DNA from 2 places in the Arthrobacter saudimassiliensis genome. Region 2 is predicted to be linked to the other one. Evidence: riboswitches for the same ligand, from Rfam matches in the RefSeq annotation. Region 2 holds a riboswitch; the other holds the start of a gene.

Region 1 (8,910 bases), on a different contig from region 2:
GCCCGGGGACTGTAGGCACCGGCCATGGTGCGGTCCCGGTTGGCCTGGTTGAAGTCCACGAAGACCCGTTCCCCCCGCTCCTCCTTCCACCAGGCGGTGGTCACCTGGCCCGGCATCCGCCGTTCAAGTTCACGGGCGGCGGCGATCACTGCGTGCCGGACGTCGAGGAACTCCCACTGCGGTTCGATCGGCGCGAACACGTGCAGGCCGCGGTTGCCGGAGGTCTTGATCCACGCCTCCAAGCCGGCCTCGGCCAGGACCCTCCGCAGTTCCAGGGCGGCGGGCACCGCGTCGTCGAACCCGGTGCCCGGCTGCGGATCCAGGTCGATCCTCAGCTGGTCAGGATTGTCAGTGTTCCCGGCGCGCGAGGGCCAGGGATGGAACACTACTGTGTTCATCTGCACCGCCCACACCGCGGCAGCCGGCTCGGTGAGCACCACCTGCGGATGCGAGCGCGCGCTGGGATAGACCACGGTGACGGCCTGAACATAGTCCGGCGCGCCGCGGGGCGGGTTCTTGGAGAAGAACATCTCCCCGTCGATGTCGCCGGGAAACCGCTGCAGCGACACCGGCCTGTCGCCGTTCGCGGCCAGGAAGGGCCCGCTGACCTCCAGCACGTACCGTGCCAGGTCCAGCTTGGTCAGCCCGGCCTCCGGGAACACGATGCGCCCGGGGCTGGAGATACGGACCTCCCGGTCTCCCGAGGGACCGGGAACGGTCAGGGTGGTGGCTTCGCTCGGCATGCGTCCACGCTACTGCACCGATGTGGTGCCGGTCACCGCTGCCGGGCGGGCGGCGCGGAGCCTGTGCCGGAGCGGAGTAGATTGCTGGTAGGCGGCTGCGGTCTGGCTCCGGCCCGCCCGGTGTTTCCGCGGCGCCGGTCCCGTTCCTGCCCCCGGGGGCAGGCTGGCAAGGAAAGGCTGATCCGCGTGGGCGCACCGTGCACCTGCATCTGTTCCCCCCGGCCGCTGACCGGGCGGCTGGAACCGGCGGTCTACGATCCGTTCTGTCCCGAGCGCCGGCACCGGATCTGCGCCTGCACCCTGCGGGAGCCCACCTACCGGCTGCACTGACGGCTTAGACCACGGCCTGCCCCTGCCGTCCGCGCGGCCCGGTCCCTAGACTGGCGGTACGCACCGCCCCGGCGGTTCCGGCGTCGTTCTCCCGAAGAGGAGCGAAAGGACCGGCGGCAGATGAGGAACCCGTACCGTCCGGCCTGGTGGACCAATGCGGTGGTCTACCAGATCTACACCCGCAGCTTCGCGGACACCACCGACGACGGCGTGGGCGACGTTCCGGGAATCATCGCCCACCTGGATCACCTCAGCGACCTGGGCGTGGATGTCCTCTGGCTCTCGCCCATCCATCAGTCTCCGCAGATGGACAACGGCTACGACATCAGCAACTACCGGCGGATCGATTCCCGGTTCGGAACCGAGGAGGAGTTCGAGGAACTGCTGAGGCAGGTGCATCGCCGCGGCATGAAGCTGATCATGGACCTGGTGGTCAACCACACCTCCGATGAGCACCAGGCCTTCCAGGTCTCCGCTTCCTCACGGCAGAACATCTCCCGCGACTCCTACTTCTGGCGGGAGCCGCGGCAGGGATTCTCCCCCGACGAACCGGGCGCCGAACCCAACAACTGGGGCTCCTTCTTCGGCGGCTCGGCGTGGACCTATGATGCGCGGACCGAGCAGTACTACCTGCACCTGTTCAGCCGGCACCAGCCGGACCTGAACTGGGAAAGCACCAGGGTGCGGACGCGCATATACGAAATGATGAACTGGTGGCTGGACCGCGGCGTCGATGGTTTCCGCATGGACGCCATCAACTTCATCTCCAAGGTGCCGGGACTGCCGGACAGCTCCGTCCAGGGCACCGGGATGTACGCCAACGGCGCCCCGTACTTCACCTCCGGGCCCAGGGTCCACGAATTCGTCCAGGAGATGGTGCGGGCCGTGTTCGGTTTCCGGGACGAGGGCTACCTCGCGGTGGGTGAGACCGAGGGCGTGACCGTGGATGAGGCGGCCCTGTTTACCGATCCGCTTCGCGGCGAACTGGACATGGTCTTCCAGTTCGAGCATATGCGGGTGGACCAGGGCCCCGGCGGCAAGTGGGAGCACCGCCCGCTGGATCTCCTGGCGCTGAAGGCCGTGTGGAACCGCTGGCAGCGCGGTCTTGCCGAGCGGGGCTGGAACAGCCTCTACCTCGGCAACCACGACCAGCCGCGCCTGGTGTCGCGGTTCGGCGACGACGGCCGGTACCGGTACGAGTCCGCCACCCTGTGGGCCACGCTGCTCCACCTGCAGCGGGGCACGCCCTTCATTTACCAGGGGGAGGAAATCGGCATGACCAATGCCGGTTTCACCGGGATCGACCAGTACCGGGACCTGGAGTCGATCGGGTACTACGAGGAGGCCCTGCGCAACGGGATCAGTTCCGCGTCCGCGCTGCGTACGCTCGCCCGCAGCAGCCGTGACAACGCGCGGACACCGATGCAGTGGTCCGACGCCCCCAATGCCGGCTTCACGAACGGCACGCCCTGGATCGACGTCAACCCGAACTACCGCCGCATCAATGTCGCGGCGGACCGGGCAGCGGAGAAGTCGATCTTCCGCTACTACCGGCGGCTGATCCGGCTCCGGCACAAGTCCAGGGTGGTCTCTCTCGGCGAATTCCGGCTGGTCCAGTCAGCCCATCCGCGGCTGCTCGCCTATGTGCGTTCGCTCGAGGGCGAGGAGCTGCTCGTGCTGGGCAATGTGTCGGCGGAGGACCTGGAGCTTCCCGCCGGCCAGCGCACGGGCGTCCGGATGCTCGGCAACTATACGGACATCGGCGATGCCCGTGTCCTGCGCCCGTGGGAGGTGCGGGTGGAACAGCTTGCCCCCGGCCCCGACCTGCCCTGACGCCGAAGGGCGGGGCGACGTCGGGCGGGGAACCCCGGGCGCAGGCGCCGGATCCCGGCCGGCGGGCGCTTAGACGGACGGCCCCGGAGGCGGCGCAACGGAGCCCGGTCCGCTTCCGGGCTCGGAGCCCAGGTCCAGCGCCTCGGGGACGAGCCCCACGCCCACGGAACGCCGGACGTCGAGTTCCCCGATCCGCAGCCGCTTGACGACGACGTCGCCCAGGGCGGCCCGGCGGACTGCCAGTTTGCCGATGGCGGCTGCCCCGACGGCCAGCCCCGCGAGGGCGACCCCGCTGACGGCCAGCCCGCCGATCATCACGCCGCTGACAAAATCCGATCTGCTCTCCATGACCTCTCCCGTATCCCTGTTCGTCGGTCCCTCTTCGTCCCGGTGGCAGGACTTTCCCCTGCCCGGGGAGGCAGGAGGCCGCATTCTCCGGCACCCATGGGCATTGTGCCCCTCAACGGCGCCCTTGCCCACCGCGTCCGTTCTTCCCAAGGACAGGCGGCCATCAGGCTGCCGGGGCGCGCGGGACGGTTAGGCCTAGAGCCGGTCGAACCTCTCAACGCTGGCGGCGGGACCGGCCACCAGCACCGTGTCGTCCGCCTCGAGCACGGTCTGCGGCGTGACGAAGCGCCAGGCCCCGGTTCCCTTGCGGACAGCGACCACCGCGACTCCGTAGCGGTCCAGGATCGCGGCCCGCTGCAGGGGAATATCACGGATGGCCCGGTGGGGTGCGGTTTCCACCACGGCGAAGTCCCCGCCGATCTGCGAGTAGTCAAGCACGCTGCCGCTGACCAGGTGGGCGACCCGCCGCCCCATGTCGGCCTCCGGAAAAACCACGTGCCGGATGCCCAGCTGATCGAGGATGGTGCCGTGCGCTTCGCTGACCGCCTCCGCCCAGATCTGCGGGATCCCGAAGCGCAGCAGCAGCGACGTGGTGAGCACGCTCATGCCGACGTCGCTGCCGATCGCGACCACCACGCGTTCGAAGTCGGGGATGGAAAGGTCGCGGAGGACCTGTTCGTCGGTGGCATCGGCCGTCACAACGTAGGTCAGCCGGCCGTCCAGCGTTTGGACCACCTGGGGGCGGTGGTCGATGCCCAGGACGTCCGTGCCGTGCGCCATCAGTTCCAGTGCCACCGAGCGGCCGAACCGGCCGAGGCCGATGATCGCGACCGCATCCGTCCCCGCCATCCGTGCCGGCCGGTTTCCCGACAGGAGCCTGCGCTTAGCCAATGATCGGCCTCTCTTCCGGCAGCTCGTAGCGGGAGGTGCGGCTGCGCAGGGCGAGGCCGGCCGCCAGCAGGAGCGGGCCGAGCCTGCCGATGAACATCAGGACGACCAGCACGGACTGCCCGACCGGCCCGATGGCGGCGGAGATGCCTGCGCTGAGGCCGACCGTTCCGAAGGCGGAGGTGGTTTCGAGCAGCAGGACGTCGAGCCCGAAGTCGGTCACAGCCATCAGGAAGGCGGTGGCGGCCAGGACCAGGGCGGCCGCCGCCAGCAGCAGGGTGATCGCCTCGCGCGGCACGTGGCTGCCGAGCCGCTTGCCGAGCATGGTCACGGACGCGCCGCCGCGCAGTTCGGCGGCCACCACGTAGACCAGCACCATAAAGGTGGTGACCTTGATGCCTCCGGCCGTGCCGGCCGGGCCGCCGCCGATGAACATGAGGATATCCATGCCGAGCCAGGACAGCGGGTCCATCTCCGCGATGTCGATGCTGGAGAACCCGGCCGTTCGGGCCTGCACTGACTGGAAGAAGGCGGCCAGCAGGCGGTCCGGCCAGCTCAGGGGTTCCAGGGTCCGCGGGTTGCCGCTTTCGACCAGCAGCACCAGCAGGGTGCCGGCAGCCAGCAGCAGGCCCGTTCCCAGCAGAACGAGGCGGGTGTTCAGCGACCAGGCCAGCGGCGTGAACAGATGGCGGCGCAGCTGCATCAGCACCGGGAAGCCCAGTCCGCCAAGGATGACCGCGGCGCTGATGGACAGGCAGACCACCGGATCCGCCGCGAAGCCCGCAAGGTTGTCGCTGAACAGGGAAAAGCCTGCATTGTTGAAGGCCGAGACAGCGTGGAAAACCCCGTACCACAACGCCTGCCCAAAGGGCATGCGGTAGGTAAGGGCGAACTGCAGCGTAAGGATCACCGCGACGGCGGCCTCGGTCAGCAGAGTGATGCGGACGACGCCGAGGATCACCGCGGGCGCGTTCACCGGCCGCCCTCCACCGGCTTCGGCCGCCGCGGTGAGCCTGGTGCGCAGGCTCAGCCGACGCGCGACCGCCAGGCCGATGACGGCGCCGGTGGTCATCACGCCCAGTCCGCCGATCTGGATCAGCACGAGGATCACGGACTCGCCGAAACTGCTCCAGTGCCCCGGGGTGTCGACGACGATCAGGCCGGTGACGCAGAGCGCGGAAACCGCGGTGAACAGCGCCTCGATGAACGACGCCCCGCCCGGCCCTTCGGCGGCGCCGGGAAGGAGCAGCAGCCCTGTTCCCGCAGCGGCCGCGGCTGCGAATCCTCCCAGCACGGTCCGGGCGGGAGGAGAACGGCGGCGGGGATGTCCGTGGAGCACGCCCGGGGGTCTGGCCACGTTTTGACGCTACCGCGGCCCGCCCTCTGCAGTCAGCGTGAGGCGTGCGCTTCCCCGCGGAGGAAGGCTCAATCCGTCCCGGGACGGTCCTGCGGCACGTCGAGCGGATCACTCCCGCAGGATGCGGTCAAGGGCAGGCCGTAATCTTTGCCGCCGGAGCGAATCCGGGCGTTTCGCCGGCCCGTGACCCGCACTCCCGCCCTGACCTGCGACGACGTTTTGGCTATCGGCTACGAGTCGTTGCGTCAAGTTCTGAGAGCTTAATAACAAACTCGATATCCAATGGTTATCAAACCGTGATAGATGTGTAGTGTTCTTCGAGTGCCGCTCCCCCAGCGCGGCACCCTCGGCCGGATACCGAACCTTGCCACCGGTTCCGAGGTCCAAAGATCAAAACCATGGCAGGGGCGGGGGAACCAGTTCCGGGTTCCACGAATCCTAGGGGTTAAGCCTGCCGGCCTTCCGGCAGCCGGGTGACTCCCATCCGCATCCGACAGCTCACCTCGCAGGTACAGGGAGAGGTAACAACATGTCCAACACCCGTGCACGCCACCGCGCAGAGACTTCCGCCTGGCTGACCATCTCCAAGGCCGCCCTCGGCCGCGGACGCACCATCGGAGGAACCGCTGCCGCAGTTGCCGCAGGGTCCGGCCTGATGCTCGGCATGGCCGCCCCGGCCCAGGCCGGCGTCATCGCCAACGATTCCTACACCCCGGCTCCGGCTGCGGCACCCGCCGCTCCCGTAGCCGCCGCACCTGCCCCGGCTGTGGAGACCGTCGCCGCGGACGCAGCGCCGGCCGGCACCCACACCGTGGTCGCCGGAGACACCCTCGGCCAGATCGCCGCCACCTACGGCGTGAGCCTGGACAGCATCTTCAGCCTGAACGGGCTGGGCATGGAGTCCATCATCTACCCGGGCGACGTCATCACCTACGCCGGCGAGGCCACCGCCGCACCGGCAGCGGTCGAGTACGCCGCCGCCTCCTACACCGAGACCTACGCCGCTCCTGCACCTGCAGCCGCTCCGGCTGACCTGGGCACCTTCAGCACCCAGTCCGTCGACGTGACCCCGGCCCCCGCGGCCACCGCGGCCTCGGCCACCAACCAGGTCATCCTCAACTCGGCCTACGCCCAGATGGGTGCCGTCCAGGACTGCACCGTCCTGGTCGAGGTGGCGCTGCGCGCCGCCGGGCACTCCGTGGGCGACCTGGCCCCGGCCCAGCTGGCTGCCTACGGCACCCCCGTCTCCGACCCGCAGCCGGGTGACCTGATCTACTACGCCGACGGCGGCATGGGCTTCGCCCACATCGCCATCTACATCGGCGACGGCCAGGCCATCCACAGCGGCTGGAACGGCAACCAGACCGTCATCAACTCCGCCAACGTCGGCTCCGGCGCGGCCTACTACCGCGTAGCGTAGCTGCTGCTCCGACGCCCGGCGCCGGAACAGCAGGAGCAGGAAACGGACATGCGGTCCCCCTCGGGGCCGGATGTCCGTTTTCGTTTAACCGCCGTGGCGGTGTGACCGGCGTTCCGGTTCAACCTCCGTGGGAGCCCGCCTTCACCCGGCCGGCTCCTCTGCCGTGATCGGCTCGTATCAGGCCCGCGGCTTGGTGCGGGCCGTAGCCGGCACCGACCACGGATCCTCCGGCCAGGGATGCCGGGGGTACCGTCCACGCATCTCCGCCCTGACCTGCCGGTACGGGCCGTTCCAGAAGGACTCCAGGTCATCGGTCACCGCCAGCGGCCGCCGTGCCGGTGAGAGCAGGTGGAACAGCACCGGGACCCGGCCACGCACCAGCCGCGGGGTCCGGGCCCAGCCGAAGCATTCCTGGAGCTTCACCGCGACGACCGGCCGTGCCTGCGGGTCCCCGGGCTCCGGGTAGGCGATCCGTACCCGGGAGCCGCTGGGAACCTGCAGCCGTTCCGGTGCGAGCTCGTCGAAGTCCGCCGCCTGGGGCCACGGCAGCAGGCGGCGCAGTGGTTCAGCCAGGTCCGTGGCCGCCGCCGTCCTGCCCTGCGCCAGGGCCTCCAGCTCCGGGAGCAGCCAGTCCTCCAGGTTCTCCAGCAGGGCGGCGTCGGAGACGTCGGGCCACGGCGCCCCGAGTTCGCGGTGGAGCAGGGCCATCCGGCGGCGCAGGCCCTCGGATGCCTCCGAGAAGCCGATGATGCCCAGGCCGGCCTCGCGCAGCGCCTGGGCGACGGCCGCCCGGCCCTCCTCCCGCGAGGCGCGCACCGGCGTATCGGAGAGGGTGATGGCGCCCAGCCTCCGTATCCTCCGGGCGGTGACCCGTCCGTCGGTAAAGCCCGCGTGAACGTGCTCGGTCACCAGGGTCCGGCCTGCTGCCTCGGCGTCGGCCGGTTCGAGCGGAGCCGCGGCCCGGATCAGCGCGCCGGTACCGGCCGCCGATCTGCCGGCCGCGCGGCTGACCTCGGCCACGGCCAGCCACGGATGTCCGGCGAGCCGGCTGCCGGCCGGCAGGCCCGCACGGGTGCCCGAGGCCAGCAGGTACTGTTCCGGCCCGTCGCCCGGCACCCGGCGGGCGACCCGGTCCGGGAAGGCGAGGGCCACCACCTGCCCCGCAGCGTTGCCCGCTGCCGCCCGCTGTCCCCGGATGGAGCCGACGAGGCCGGACAGTCGGCGCACGTCCCCGCGCCATTTCGCTGCTCCCGGCGCGCTGCCGCGGCGGAGGGCGGCCAGCAGTCCGGCCAGGTCCGCGCCTTCCGGGCGGAGGTCCGAGGACACCATCGCGACCACTTCGGCCGCAGCCGTGGGGCCCACCAGTGCGGCGCCGTCGAGCAGGGCGCGGGCGAGCCGCGGGTCGGCGGGCACCTCCGCCAGCCGGCGGCCCAGCGGGGTTGCCATGCCGGAGCCGTCGACGGCGCCCAGTTCCCGCAGCACGGCCACGGCGTCGGCCATCGCGGCGGCGGGCGGGGCGTCCGGCAGCGCCAGGCCGCGGCCCTCCGGCGTGCCCCAGCAGGCCAGCAGCAGGGCCGCGCCGGCCAGGTCGGCGGCGGCGATCTCCGGCGTCGGATGGGCCGGGGCTGCCGCGTAGGCCGCCTGGTCGTAGCAGCGGATCACGGTCCCCGGCCCCTGCCGGGCGGCACGGCCGGCCCGCTGGTCCGCGGAGGCCCGGGACGCGGATACCGTGACCAGCCCGCTCATCCCCCGCGCCGCGTCCCGGCGCACCTCCCGGGACAGTCCGGAGTCGATGACCAGCCGCACCCCCGGCACCGTCAGCGAGGACTCGGCCAGCGCCGTCGAGACGATGATGCGGGAGGGATCGCCCTCCCCGCGGCCGCCGACCGCGCGGTCCTGGAGGGCGGCGGCGACCTGGCCGTGCAGTTCCAGGACCTCGACGGCGCCGGCGGCCGCGCTGCGCAGCCGGGCGGCGGCGTCGGCCACCTCCC
Region 2 (8,910 bases):
GACACGACAGAGATGTACCTGCGGACCATCCTGGAGCTGGAAGAGGAGAACATCGTCGCCCTGCGCGCCCGGATCGCCGAACGCCTGCGCCACTCCGGGCCCACCGTGTCGCAGACCATTGCCCGGATGGAGCGTGACGGGCTGGTGGTGGTCTCGGGCACCCGGCAGCTGGAACTCACCGAACTGGGCAGGGCCCGCGCCGTTGGCGTGATGCGCAAGCACCGGCTGGCCGAACGCCTGCTCTCGGACGTCATCGGGCTGGACTGGGCCTACGTCCACGACGAAGCCTGCCGGTGGGAGCACGTGATGAGCGAGCGCGTCGAACGCCGGCTTTACGACCTGCTGGGCCACCCGACGGCATCCCCCTACGGCAACCCCATCCCCGGACTGGAGGAGCTTGGCGGCATGCCCGCGCCCGGTGCGGCGGCCGATACCGTCTCGCTCGCCACGGCCGTGGCCGGCGCGGGGGAGGGCCAGAAGTACCAGCTCGTGCGGCTTGCCGAGCCCATCCAGGTCGATCCCGAGCTGCTGGGCCAGCTGGATGAGGCCGGCCTGCATCCCGGCGCCGAACTGACCGCCGAAACCGTCGGCGGGTACATCTCCGTCCGCGTCCCCGGCATCGAGGGTGCGCTGGAGCTGCCGCCGGAAGTGGCCTCCCACGTCTTCGTCGCGCAGCGCTGATTCCGCAGCGCCGATAACGGAATGGTAAATTTCGGCGCTGTTCCCCTATAGTGTTTGACGACGCTGAACCACCATCGTTATCCGGCCCAAATGCCTAACCCTGCCGTTGGGCCGGAGCACCATACCGTTCGCTAGGCGGGGGCGGAGGACCCAATTCTTTGGCAGCAGCCGCTGCCTCGGGGTGAAGCCTCCACAGCAAGCAGCATGGCAACAGCCGTGCTGCCGGCCGGAGGCCGAGTGCTTCTCCACTCGAATCCGACAGCTAACTTCGCAGGCTTGAGAGAGGGAACCACTTGTCGAAGCATGCTGCTTCGGGCAGGCGCCGCGCGTCTGCCCCGGCAACACCTGCGCGTCCGCGCTCCCAGAGCGGACGCCGGCGGGCCGAAACCAAGCATCACTCCGTGGGGGACACCGCCCAGAAGGTTGCCATTACGGCAGCAACCTCCGGGCTCATCCTGAGCGTCGCCATTCCTACCACAGCGGCGGCCGAGCCGGAACCGCAGGTCCAGGCCGCCGCGGTCCAGGAGACCGTCACGGCAGATCCCGCCGCGCAGGTCAACTTCGAGCGTGCAGGGCTGAGCAGCCGGTACGACCCCGAGGCCCGCCTGCAGGAGGTCACGGTGGCGGCTGCGGCCTCCTCCGTTACGCCCGCCGCCGCCAAGGGCACCCTGGCCAAGCCCCTCGCCTCGGAAATGGTGTCCACTTCCGGGTTCGGCTACCGCGTGTCCCCGATTACGGGCATGAGCGGAGAGCTCCACCGGGGCCAGGACTTTGCAGCGGCCTGCGGCACGGACGTCACCGCGGCGGCTGCCGGAACCGTCACCTTCGCCGGCTGGCACCCGTACGGCGGCGGCCAGCGCGTCGTCATCGACCACGGCAACGGCGTCGAGACCACCTACAACCACCTTTCCGCGATCCACGTGGCCGTAGGGGACACCATGGACCGCGGAGCGCTCCTCGGGGCCAGCGGATCCACCGGTGCCTCCACGGGCTGCCACCTGCATTTTGAGGTAATGGTAAACGGCGATGTCGTCGACCCCCTGGGCTGGTTGTAACCGCAGACATACCGTTCTGTGACCGGAACGTGACATTCCTGAAAGCTTCCTGTAGGGTCGTCACCGTGCCCGGCCCCCAACGGCCAGGCACCCTCGAGCAGATCGCCTAGCTCTGCCACTGTTCGAGGTCCGTTCGCACAATCGCATGGCAGGGGCGGGGGAACCAATTTTCGGGCACCGTTTGGTGCCCTTGGGGTTAAGTTGAGCGGCTTCGCGCCGCCCAGCCGGGTGACTCCCATCCGAACCCGACAGCTCACCTCGCAGGCGTAGGGAGAGGCACAGCTTTGTCATCACGCACCCATGGCCGCCGCCGCGCGGCCAGCACTTCCACGAGCCCGCTTGCATCCGTAGGCCGCCAGGCCGCCGTCGTAGCCGCCGCGTCCGGCCTCGTGCTGGCCGCCGGCATCCCGGCGCAGGCCGCTCCGAGCACCGAGCGCCAGGCGCTTGAGGCCCTGCCCCTGAACATCGTCACCGGCGGCGGCGCCCTGTCCGTTCCGGCCGACGCCCCGTTCCAGCTGGCCGGCCTTGAGCAGGTGGTTTCCGAATCCGGCGCCGCCGAGCGCGCCGCCGCCGAGCAGGCAGCAGCAGCCGAACTGGCCGCAGCCGAGCAGGCCGCCGCCGCCGAGCGCACCGCCGTCCAGCAGGCCGCAGCGCCGGCCCCGGCTGCTCCCGTCCAGGCCGCCCCGGCCCCGGCCGCAGACGTCGCCGTCCAGAGCGCTCCGGCCGCCAGCGCCGTCGCCGACATCCTGGTCGGTTCCGCGTACTCCCAGATCGGCGTCGCCCAGGACTGCACCGCCATGGTGGAGAAGGCCCTGCGCGCCGCCGGCAAGTCCGTGGGCGACCTCGCACCGGCCCAGTTCTACGCCTACGGCACCGTCGTCGGTTCGCCGATGCCCGGCGACCTCGTCATCACTCCCGGTCACGTTGCCATCTACGTCGGCAACGGCCAGGTCATCAGCGGCGGCTTCAACGGCTTCAACACCGCCCTGCACAACCTTTCCGACCTGCCGGGCGCCAGCTTCGTCCGCGTCAGCTAGACACCAGTTGTCGTAACCACCCGAGGAAGAATCAGCATGACTACGACACCTGAGCGCGCCCGCCACCGGGCCGCAGTCGAGCGCAACACCCTTTCCGCCCTGGCGGATGCAGTGTCCTCCAACGCCGGCACCGTCGGCCGCCAGGCCGCAGTCATCGCCGCGGCCTCCGGCCTGGTCCTGGCCTCCGGTGCAGCAGCCACGGCCTCCGGGGCTCCGGTCGAGGCGCAGCGCGAGGTCCACACCAGCAAGCTGGACATCGCCAACGCACCCCTGCTGGTGGCCGATGACGTGCCCGTCTCGTTCGAGCGTGCCGCGGTAGCCGGTGTGGTCGAAGCCGCTCCGGCGGTCGCGCCCGTCGCCGTCGAGGAGCAGGCAGCGGCCCCGGCTGCGGCTGCCCCGGCCGCCTCCGCTCCGGCAGCGGCCAACGTCTCCCTGCAGTCCCAGCAGGTCGCCCCGGCGCCTGCTCCGGCACCGGCACCTGCACCGGCCCCGGCCGGCGGCACCGCCGCCGTCATCGCCAGCGCCGCGCTCGCGCAGCTCGGCGTCATGCAGGACTGCACCGCGCTGGCCACCAACGCACTGGCTGCCGCGGGCATCAACTATCACGGCTGGCCGGCCGGTTACCTCTCCCTCGGCCGCACCGTGAGCGCGGCGGAGGCTGTCCCCGGCGACCTGATCTACTACGCCGACGGCGGCATGGGCCTGGCCCACATCGCGGTCTACATCGGCGGCGGCAAGGCCGTGCACGGCGGCTTCAACGGCAACACCACGGTGATTGCCGATGCGGAGCTTGGCTCCGGCGGCGTGTACATCCGCGTCGGCGGCTAGACCCCGCCACACAGAACCAAACACCAAAGGGACCCGCCCGCGGGTCCCTTTTGTGTTGTCTGCGCGTTCACCAGCCCCGCGGCGGCGGGCCGCCGCGGGCGGATAAATGGTCAAGACCGGAGGCGGGGCTTACCCTTGCATTGTCGATCCGTTGTACCGTTCCGCGTGGCGGCTGCTGGAGAACCGCCGCGAAGAATGCAGGCGAAGAGGACTGTGCATGCGCACTCTCGTTCTGAATGCAGGGTACGAGCCGTTGGCCGTGGTCACCTTCCGGCGCGCCCTGGTGCTGGTGCTGGCCGGCAAGGCCAGCGTGGTGGCCGAAAGCGGGGAACCGGTGGTGGGCCCCAACGAGGTGTTCGCCCGCCCCTCGGTGATCCTCCTGAACCGGTATGTGAGGGTGCCGTACCGGGAGGGCACGGTCGCCACCCGGCGCGGCGTGCTGCGCCGCGACGACCACCGGTGCGCCTACTGCGGCAAGGCGGCCGCGACCGTGGACCACGTCGTGCCCAAGTCCAGGGGCGGCGGAGACAGTTGGGAGAACCTCGTGGCATGCTGCCTGCGCTGCAACAACGCCAAGGGGGACAAGACGCTCAAACAGCTCGGCTGGGAGCTGCGGTTTCGCCCGCAGCCGCCGCGCGGTGCCCGCTGGCAGATCCGGGAACTGGAACGTCCCGCGCCGCAGTGGCACGCCTTCCTGGGCAGTGACACCGCCGCATGACCGGTACCACCCCGCCCGCGGACGGAACCCGGCAGTCACCGGCGGCCGTGCCCGTCTTGCCCGCCTATGATGCGCTCATTCTGAGCGGAGGCCGATCCTCGCGCCTCGGCGGAGAACCCAAGGCGCTGCTGAGGGCCGGCGGCCGGACGCTGCTGGCGCGGACGGTGGAGGCCGCGGCCGGGGCCGGGCAGGTGGCGGTGGTGGGCCCGGCCGAATACCTTCCGGCAGCCGGCCTTGCCCACGGGCAGTGCCTGTCGGTGCGGGAGGACCCGCCCTACAGCGGACCCGCCGCAGCCATCGGCGCCGGGCTCGATGCACTCGATCGCGCCGGTGCCCGCGCGCCGTGGCTGCTGGTGCTGGCCTGCGACATGCCCGGGATCGCCGCCGCCGTCGACGCCCTCCTGGAGGCGGCGGGCAGCCCCGACGACGTGCCGCCCGGGACGTCGCTGCTGGCCTGCGCGGAAGGCCGCGCCCAGCCGCTGGCGGGCCTGCACGACACCGCCGCGCTGCGCGCCGCCGTCCGCGGGCAGCGCGGGGCCGGAGGATTGGAGAACCTGTCCGTGTTCAAACTCCTTGCTAGGGTGCAGAGGAGGGAAGTACCCGTCCCGGCAGGCAGCACCTCCGATGTCGACACATGGGAGGACGCCCGGCGGGCCGGTGCCGTCGCCGGCCCCGGACCGTCGACCGCCGGGGCACCGGAACTGCACTAAAGGAGCACATATGGCAAGCCAGGAGGAGCAGCTTGAGGCCTGGAGCGCCAGGCTGCTGAGAGCACTCGAGCTGGAGGGCACGCCGGTGGACGTGGGCGCCGTGCTGAAGCTGGCCGCGGACGCCGCGCACTCGGTGGTCCGGCCGGCCGCCCCGCTGACCACCTTCATCGCGGGCTACGCCGCCGGAGTCGCCGTGGGAAGCGCGCAGGCCCCGGACGCCGTCGCCATGCGCGCCGCGATGCGGGCGGCAGGCTCGGAGTGCCGTGCCCTTGCCGGTGAGGAGGACCGCAATGACTGATCCCCTGGCACCCGCAGCCCCCCGGCCCTCCGCGCACGCGGACTGGCACGGAGCCCGCCGCACCGCCTATGCCGCCGCTCCCGGACTGCCCGTGGAGACGGTGCCGCTGGCCGAGGCGCTGGGCCGGATGCTCGCCGAAGACGCCCGCGCACTCCAGCCCGTGCCGCATTACGCGTCCGCCGCCATGGACGGCTGGGCCGTGGCGGGCACCGCCCCCTGGCGGCTCAAGGAACCCGAGCCCGAGCCCGAGCGCTGGCAGATCCACCGGGAATCCGGGCGCCGCCCGCTGCAGCCCGGCGAAGCGGTGGCCATCCTCACCGGCGGGGCGGTGCCGGAGGGCGCGGACAGCGTGCTGCGCAGCGAAAGCGGGCTCCTGGACGGCGCCGGAATCCTGAGCCTGTCTCCGGCCGCGCGGGCCGATGAGCCGCGGCCCGGCGAGCACATCCGGCCGGCGGGGGAGGAAGCCGCAGCCGGCGAGGTCGTCATTCCGGGCGGCACCACCCTCAACCCTGCCCACATCGCGCTGGCGGCGGTGTGCGGGCACGATACGCTGCCGGTGCTGCGGGCCCCGCGGGTGTCGCTGCTGCTTACCGGAGATGAGGTCATCGAAGCCGGCCTGCCCGACACCGGCCAGGTCCGGGACACGTTCGGACCCCAGCTGCCCCAGCTGATCGGCATGCTGGGCGGGCACGTCGACGTCGTACGCCGGCTCCCTGACCGCTTCGAGGACGTGGTCGCGGCGCTGACCACCGAAGCGACGGATGAGAGCGCCATCGCGATGAGCTTCGGCGACGTCCTGGTCACCACCGGCGGCACCGGGCGGTCCGATGCCGACCATCTCCGCCTCGCCCTGGAGGAGGTGAACGCCGAGCTGCTCATCGACGGGATCGCCATGCGCCCGGGACACCCGACCATGCTGGCCAGGCTGGAGGACGGCCGCCTGGTGGTGGCGCTGCCGGGCAATCCGCTGGCCGCGATGATGGCCGTGTTCACCGTGCTGCAGCCCCTGCTCGAAGGGCTCAGCGGCGCCCGGCCGGCCCGCCCGCACCACGTGCTGGCGGCATCGGCCGTCGAGCCGCTGCCCGGCCGGACCAGGCTGGTGCCCTGCACCATCCGCGACGGCAGGGCCCACACCTCGCCCTACTTCCGCTCCGGCATGCTGCGCGGCCTGGCCGAGGCCGACGCCGTCATGGTCATCCCCGCGGAGGGATGCCAGCCGGACGAGCCGCTGCTGGCGCTTCCGCTGCCGTGGAAGGTGCGCGAGGCGCCGACGCCCGGCAGCGGCCGCTGAGCCGGCGATCCACCACCCAGTCAGGAGGAACCATGCCCCGTCTCACCCAGCGCCGGAAGGTGACCCGCTTCCGGCTCGACGGCGGCGCCGGCAGGCGCGAGGACGTGCTGGCCGGAGAGGAGCCGTTGGAGGTCCGCGTCGGCGGCCGGTCATTCAGCGTCACCATGCGCACCCCCGGCGACGACTTTGACCTGGTCGCCGGGTTCCTGGTCTCCGAGGGCGTGGTCAGCGCCCCGGGCGAGATCGTCAGCCTGCGCTACTGCGCGGGCACCGATGACCAGGGCCGGCAGACCTTCAACGTCGTGGACGTGCAGCTGCGCCCCGACGTCGCGCCCCCGGACACGTCCCTGGAACGCCACGTCTACACCTCCAGCTCCTGCGGGATCTGCGGCACGGCGTCCATCGACGCCGTCCGCAAGCAGGCCCGGTTCAATCTGGCCGAGGACGACGAAGCCTTCCCGCTGCCCCTGCTGGCTTCCCTGCCGGACCGGCTGCGCCGGGAGCAGAAGCTGTTCGACCGTACCGGGGGCGTGCACGCCGCGGGGCTGTTCAACCATGAAGGGGAGCTGCTGTGCCTGCGCGAGGACGTCGGGCGCCACAACGCCGTCGACAAGGTGGTGGGCTGGGCGCTGCGCGCGGGCATGCTCCCGCTGCGCGGCATGGTGCTGCAGGTCTCCGGCAGGGCGTCCTTCGAACTGGTCCAGAAGGCGCAGATGGCCGGGATTCCGGTGCTGGCGGCGGTGAGCGCGCCGTCCTCGCTGTCGGCCGAACTGGCGCACGAGGCGGGCATGACGCTGATCGGTTTCAGCCGCGGCACCTCGCTGAACTGCTACACCGGAGAACAGCGCGTCCTCGCCTGAGCCCGGTGGCGCAGGTTCAGGCCCGGGCCGGCAGCTGGACCGTGAACGTCGTTCCCCGGCCGACCTCTGAGGCCACCTGCAGCTCGCCCCCGTGCTGGTGCACGATGTCCTGCACGATCGCCAGGCCCAGGCCGGTGCCCGGGATGGCTGCGGAGGTGGCGTTGGACGCCCGGAAAAACCGCTGAAAGAGCTTGGGCAGGTCCTCGGCCGGAATTCCGATGCCGGTGTCCGTGATGCTGATCCGGACCATCGGCCCGGACAGCTCCGAGGGCGCCGTCCCAGCACTGACCCGGACCGTGCCTCCGGCGGGGGTGAACTTCACCGCGTTGGACAGCAGGTTCGTGAAGACCTGTTCGAGCTGGTCGCAGTCGCCGTCCACAAGCAGCGGGTGGACGGCGCAGTCCACGTGCACGGCGACGCCGCCGGCGTCGGCGGTCGGGGCCAGCGAATCGCCCACTTCCGACAACAGCCGGGCCAGGTCGATCTCCTCGACCTCCAGTGCGGACTCCCGGGCGTCGCTGCGGGAAAGCGTCAGCAGGTCGGAGATCAGCTGGTTCAGCCGGTTGGCGTTCCGGCCCACGATGGCCAGCATCTGCTGCACGTCGGCCGGCAGCTGCGTGCCCGACCCGTCCAGGATGAGGTCGAGGTAGCCGGTGATCGAGGTCAGCGGCGTGCGCAGCTCGTGGTTGACGGTGGCGACAAAGGTGGTCTTGGCCTGGTCCAGTTCGCGCAGCCGCGCCATCACCTTGCGCTGCGCGGTGATCAGGTGGCCCTGAACCAGGCCGTGCGCCAGGTTCCCGCAGACATGCTGCATCAGGGACAGTTCGGTGCTGGTGAAGGTCCGGGGCCCGGCCGAGGCCGCAAGCCAGAGCATGCCGAAGGATGCTTCGCCGTGGCCCAGCGGCAGGAAGACCGAGGCCCGCACCTCCGCCGCCAGCGCCGCCCCCTGCAGCGGTTCCGGCTCGTCGGCGGGCCGCAAATGGTCCTCCACGCTGGCGACCCGTCCTTCGGCCCAGAGCTGCCGGGCGAAATCCTCGACCGCCGGGCCGCTGAGCACGGGGGCCGCGCCGGCGGCGTGCTCCCGGCTGAAGGCCAGGCTCAGCTGGGGAACCCGTTCATCCGGGAACGTCAGCAGCACCGCGTGATCGGCCTCGAACGCATTCACCAGGCCCTGCACCACGACCTCTGCCATGGCTTCGGGATCGTTGGTGGCGCGCACGGCCGCCGAGATGCGCCGGGCGCGTTCACGCAGCGTCCCGGCGGAGGCGCGGCGGCGGCGGGCGAACAGGGTCTCGGCCTGGATCAGTGCCGCCCGGTAGCCCAGGTCCTGGCCGACCCTGTCGGCCAGGACGAAATCGGTGATGCCGCGCCGGACCATGTCTTCCACCGGGGGCAGGGCGCCGGTGGTCACCAGCAGCAGCGGCAGCGGCGA

Evidence for each region. Region 2 has a riboswitch for cyclic di-AMP ahead of AC5RV6_RS16590 (NlpC/P60 family protein). Riboswitches for the same ligand answer to the same signal wherever they lie in the genome.
Region 1: it holds a riboswitch for cyclic di-AMP, as region 2 does, so the genes downstream of both, AC5RV6_RS08610 (LysM peptidoglycan-binding domain-containing protein) here and AC5RV6_RS16590 (NlpC/P60 family protein) in region 2, are expected to answer to the same signal.

The regions. Positions count from the first base shown of each region.
Region 1 is NZ_JBNHFX010000002.1:298,892-307,801, reverse strand. Features, by position in the region: gene ligD (non-homologous end-joining DNA ligase) at 1-743, opposite strand, end outside; gene AC5RV6_RS08635 (hypothetical protein) at 930-1,073, shown strand; gene AC5RV6_RS08630 (glycoside hydrolase family 13 protein) at 1,194-2,906, shown strand; gene AC5RV6_RS08625 (hypothetical protein) at 2,976-3,254, opposite strand; gene AC5RV6_RS08620 (potassium channel family protein) at 3,450-4,103, opposite strand; gene AC5RV6_RS08615 (TrkH family potassium uptake protein) at 4,138-5,499, opposite strand; cyclic di-AMP (ydaO/yuaA leader) riboswitch at 5,879-6,025, shown strand; gene AC5RV6_RS08610 (LysM peptidoglycan-binding domain-containing protein) at 6,029-6,919, shown strand; gene hrpB (ATP-dependent helicase HrpB) at 7,097-8,910, opposite strand, start outside.
Region 2 is NZ_JBNHFX010000005.1:110,695-119,604, reverse strand. Features, by position in the region: gene AC5RV6_RS16600 (iron-dependent transcriptional repressor DtxR) at 1-681, shown strand, start outside; cyclic di-AMP (ydaO/yuaA leader) riboswitch at 763-973, shown strand; gene AC5RV6_RS16595 (M23 family metallopeptidase) at 1,083-1,736, shown strand; cyclic di-AMP (ydaO/yuaA leader) riboswitch at 1,861-2,017, shown strand; gene AC5RV6_RS16590 (NlpC/P60 family protein) at 2,021-2,773, shown strand; gene AC5RV6_RS16585 (NlpC/P60 family protein) at 2,810-3,601, shown strand; gene AC5RV6_RS16580 (HNH endonuclease) at 3,819-4,319, shown strand; gene mobA (molybdenum cofactor guanylyltransferase) at 4,316-5,029, shown strand; gene AC5RV6_RS16570 (DUF6457 domain-containing protein) at 5,040-5,327, shown strand; gene AC5RV6_RS16565 (molybdopterin molybdotransferase MoeA) at 5,320-6,618, shown strand; gene fdhD (formate dehydrogenase accessory sulfurtransferase FdhD) at 6,651-7,478, shown strand; gene AC5RV6_RS16555 (sensor histidine kinase) at 7,495-8,910, opposite strand, start outside.